DNA from 2 places in the Lysinibacillus sp. FSL L8-0312 genome. Region 1 is predicted to be linked to the other one. Evidence: riboswitches for the same ligand, from Rfam matches in the RefSeq annotation. Region 1 holds a riboswitch; the other holds the start of a gene.

Region 1 (2,417 bases):
AGATTAAAGAGCATCCGACTTGTTGAAAATAAACCACTGTTACCTGCTGAAGCGGCTGAAGTGAGTACAACAAAATTTATAATACCGGCAGCAATCGGAATACCAGCCAGTGTAAATACTTGTACAAAAGGACTGCTTGAGGCAGACATTTCATACCATGGATTGATACATAAAATCACAAACAATGCACCTACATAAAAGAGTAAAATACGAAATGGAATTTTATTAATGGCGGAGGGAATATTTTTTTGAGGATCTGCTGTCTCAGCTGCTGAAACCCCCACTAATTCCACGCCAACAAAAGCAAATACAACCATTTGGAAAGCCATTAAAAAGCCGTACATTCCATTTGGAAATAGACCACCGTGTGCCCAAAGATTTTCCACTGCTACCGTTCCTGAGCTAGTTTGAAAGCCTGTTACAATCATAATCAGTCCGATGATGATAAGAACCACAATCGTAATCACTTTAATGATGGCAAACCAAAATTCCAATTCACCAAAAAGTTTAACAGTTAATAAATTGAGTAGTAATAACAAGATTAAGCAACCAATGGCTGGCATCCATTGGGGAATATCAAACCAATATTGTGTATAAACCCCCACCGCGATAATGTCCGCCATAGCTGTCATAATCCAACAGAACCAATATGTCCAACCTGTCACATAACCTGCCCACGGGCCTATGTATTCGGATGCAAAATCCGTAAATGATGTATAGCCTGCATTGGATAATAGCAGCTCACCTAATGCACGCATCACAAAAAATAAGGCGGTACCGACAATTAAGTAGGCAAGGATGATAGAAGGGCCTGCAAGGGCAATGGCTTTGCCAGAGCCTAAAAATAAACCCGTCCCAATTGTTCCACCAATGGCAATAAGCTGCACATGGCGATTTTTTAAATCTCGTTTTAATTGTTGCTGTTCCACGTTAATCCCCCTCAAAGATACATAAAAAACTATGACTGGAAAAACAAAAAGAGACTAGTTGTGACACTAGTCTCGGAAAAACGTCAGAATAACAAATACCATTTAGTCACGAATGTTACACGAAATAGATGAACTATTCGTGTGACATCGCTAATAAAAGCTGATATTACTCCTCTGTCCTTTTGCCTGAGATAGTGAACCCTTCGGCGACGCACATGGCGCTCTCTCCAGAACTGCTCCTGCTATAGTTTAATCCATAGCATTCATAGCTTATTAACTTCATAATCAATTATTATTGTAAGATATTATACATCCTATCAGTGCTCGTCCCATTATTCAATAATAAATTCTGACTATTTTCAGAAAAATAGCAGAATAGGACGCAATATGCTAAATCTCTAACGAAAAATAGTATTTTTGAACATACAAAATATTTGATGGGATGCCATTTAAAATGAGGTGAAAATGAATCAGTGTCGTGGAAGATTTGCATAAAGATAGTGTTGGCGTGGTTGATTTTGTAGGGAGCTCACTCCTAACGTGTAGAAGGGGGCTATGGGGGAACCGATTCCTAAGTGACATTAATTCGCTCAAAGAACGGATCATTTACAGTCAGGAATTGTTAGTAAGAATGAGCTATATATTTTGTCTCTCGTCGCTATCCTTTTTTCTGTCCAATGCATGATTAGAGACTTGGTGAACAAAAAGCTAGTACTTAATCATTTGCAATAGATATAATATAGTAGAAACTCTGAATTTTTTAAAAAAGAAGCCGTCTCATAGTTCTTTGAGACGGCTTTTGTCATGTAGACATTAATATTTTTTTGCTTTTATTTTACCTGTCCAAGTTTTGAATCCACCTTGAAGTTGGTAAATTTGGTTGTACCCACGTTTTTTAAGAAATAGTGCAGCACGTGAGCTACGGCCTGTATTTTGACAGTATAGATATACTGGTAAATCTGGGCGGATTTCTTTATAACGTTGACGTAGTGTTGTGGAAGGAACATTTCGTGCACCAAGAATATGACCAGCATCAAATTCTTTTTGTTCACGTACATCGATTAGCTGGGCTTTACGATAGCCTTCTATGAATTGCTCTTGTGTTAAGTTGGTTACGGCTTTTTTGAGTCGTAGTGCATTAATACCGATATATGCAATTATGACTACTAAAACGACACCGATTGTGATAAGTATGTCCAAGATTTTCTTACCCCTTTCTATCTTCTCTATTATTATAAAAGATGCGCTAGCGATAGTCCAATGAGTTTGATAAAATTAACTAGGTTGTGGCGAATTCGGCTATATCATTACGAAAGTACATCGTTAGCAACTTACACTGTAGCTAATTTTTGAGAGGTTTGAACCACAGGTGGGGCCTGAGGGATCATTTTATATTTGTAGGAGATGAACATATGACAACTTGGTATTTTCTAAATTCAGGGAAATGTAGTCCTTCTTTTAATATGGCACTAGATGAAGCATTACTTG
Region 2 (2,417 bases), 110 kb from region 1:
ATGCCAATTTAATTATACAGAAACCATGCTGACGGTAGCTGTTGAAATGACTAGCGGTATTCAAAAGGAGCAAAGCTTCTATGTGCCAATTATTGAAAAATGACAGAGGGGCTATTTTTTTGATCGCAATTGCATTATTATTTTTTGTAACTACTTTTGTTCTTGCGTATTGTATGTCTTATGAAATGCAGTTTCGAACATATGATGGGCTAGAAAAATTAAATGTTCAAACTACGATAAATTTATTAGGACAAATTTTGTCAGACAGTGTAGAATCGTAGTTATAAGAAGGTGATCCGAATTGCGAAAAATATATTTAGTTGGCTTTATGGGCAGTGGGAAAAGTGCGTTAGGAAGACGTTTAAGTTATTTATTAAAGATGCCATATTATGATATGGATCGTGAGATTGTGCGCCAGCAGGGAATGACAATTCCACAGATTTTTGAAAAATACGGAGAGGCCCATTTTCGAGAAATAGAAACAGAATTTTTGAAAAATTTCAGAGATGAGGCTTGTATTATTTCTACAGGGGGTGGCGTTGCCATTAATGCTGAGAATCGAAAAATTATGAGACGTAGTGGATTAGTGTTTTTTTTAGATGCGTCTTTTGAAGATATTTATAAACGAATACAGCATGATCCAAACAGACCCATTGTACAGAGCTCTACAAAGGAAGAGCTAGAAAGCCTGTATCATTACAGAAGGAAGTTTTACCGTGAGGTAGGACATATCCAAGTATTGACAGAAGGTAGAACTATCCGTCATATTCTAGAGTATTTAGTATTTCAAGTGAAAAGATTAAAAAACGAACGATGATTGTATTATTGATAAATTATGTTCGTGTTTTATTATCTTTTAAAAAATGATTGCCTTTTCAATGCATTTAATGTTAGGATATAGACAAATAAGTAACTAAATGTTCATTGACTACTAAATAGTACCAAGAACTATCTTGGGCGGATGATTGTGCGGGGAGAGCGCGTGTAGACGCCACCGAAGGAGCAAGTAGTAAATGGCTATGAATCTCTCAGGTAAAAGGACTCGTACAAGACGCAACTCTGGAGAGAGCTGTAGTATAACAATAACAGCCACCAAAGGGGAAAGCCGGCTGATTGGCAGTGTGAAAACTTGCGAGCCAGTCTGGTGTAACTTTCAGGTGCAAGGACAGAGAATCCCGAAAAGGGGTTCGTCTGTCTTTTTTTATGTCCACAGGTGCTTTAAAGATTGGAAACGATACGCACTGACTGTACTAATACAAAAGCAGACGAACTACTACCAGTAAAAATGTAACGAACAATAAGGGGGCAAAAAAGAATGACGAATGAATTAAAACGTACACCTCTATTTGAAGAATACGCGAAATACGGTGCAAAAACAGTAGACTTCGGTGGCTGGGAACTACCTGTTCAATTTACTTCCATTAAAGAAGAACATGATGCAGTGCGTCATCGTGCAGGCTTATTTGATGTATCACATATGGGAGAAATTTTAGTAACAGGTCCCGATGCATTAGGTTTTTTACAAAATCTTTTATCAAATGATGTATCTAAAATTGTTAATGGCCAAGCGCAATACACAGCCATGTGTTATGAAGATGGAGGCGTTGTTGACGATTTATTAACGTATAAATTAGCTGATAATCACTATTTATTATGTGTCAATGCAGCCAATATTGAAAAAGACTATGATTGGATGATGGAAAATCAACATCAATATGATGTGACGATTGATAACCAGTCCGATGCTTATGCACAAATTGCTCTTCAAGGACCATTAGCAGAGGAAGTTCTTCAATCCCTTACTTCGACTGATGTTCGTGCCATTAAATTTTTCCGCTTCCAAGAGGGCGTTGAAGTTGCGGGTCATCAAGTATTAGTTTCTCGTAGTGGCTATACAGGAGAAGATGGCTTTGAACTTTACGGTGCTCCAGAAGATATTAAAGCACTATGGGGTAAAATTTTAGATGCTGGTCATGATAAAGGCGTAGTACCGGCAGGTTTAGGATGCCGCGATACACTACGTTTTGAAGCAGGGCTACCATTATACGGTCAAGAGCTATCGGCAACAATTTCTCCACTTGAGGCTGGGATTGGCTTTGCTGTGAAATTAAATAAAGAAGACTTCATTGGTCATGAAGCATTAGTAGCGCAGAAGGAAAATGGTCTTACACGCAAATTGGTAGGCATTGAAATGATTGATAAAGGCATTCCACGTCATGGCTACAAAGTGTTCAAGGACGGTAAGGAAATCGGTGAAGTGACAACGGGTACACAGCTTCCTTCATCTAAACGTAATGTTGGTCACGCTTTAATTGACAGTCAATTCGCAACAATCGGAACTGAGCTAGAAATCGAAATTCGTGGGAAACACTTAAAGGTAATAACAGTAGAAACACCGTTTTACAAGCGTTCAAAAT

What was found. A riboswitch is a leader RNA that binds a small molecule or an ion and turns the genes downstream of it on or off. The one in region 1 is predicted to bind glycine.
Region 2: linked by a shared signal. The riboswitch ahead of gcvT (glycine cleavage system aminomethyltransferase GcvT) and the one ahead of MHI22_RS07305 (amino acid permease) in region 1 are both predicted to bind glycine.

The regions. Positions count from the first base shown of each region.
Region 1 covers NZ_JBBOOV010000001.1:1,432,164-1,434,580, reverse strand. The annotation lists gene MHI22_RS07305 (amino acid permease) at 1-929, opposite strand, end outside; glycine riboswitch at 1,094-1,170, opposite strand; gene MHI22_RS07300 (rhodanese-like domain-containing protein) at 1,743-2,129, opposite strand; gene MHI22_RS07295 (lipoate--protein ligase family protein) at 2,342-2,417, shown strand, end outside.
Region 2 covers NZ_JBBOOV010000001.1:1,546,651-1,549,067, reverse strand. The annotation lists gene comGF (competence type IV pilus minor pilin ComGF) at 1-103, shown strand, start outside; gene MHI22_RS07900 (shikimate kinase) at 302-817, shown strand; glycine riboswitch at 962-1,054, shown strand; gene gcvT (glycine cleavage system aminomethyltransferase GcvT) at 1,316-2,417, shown strand, end outside.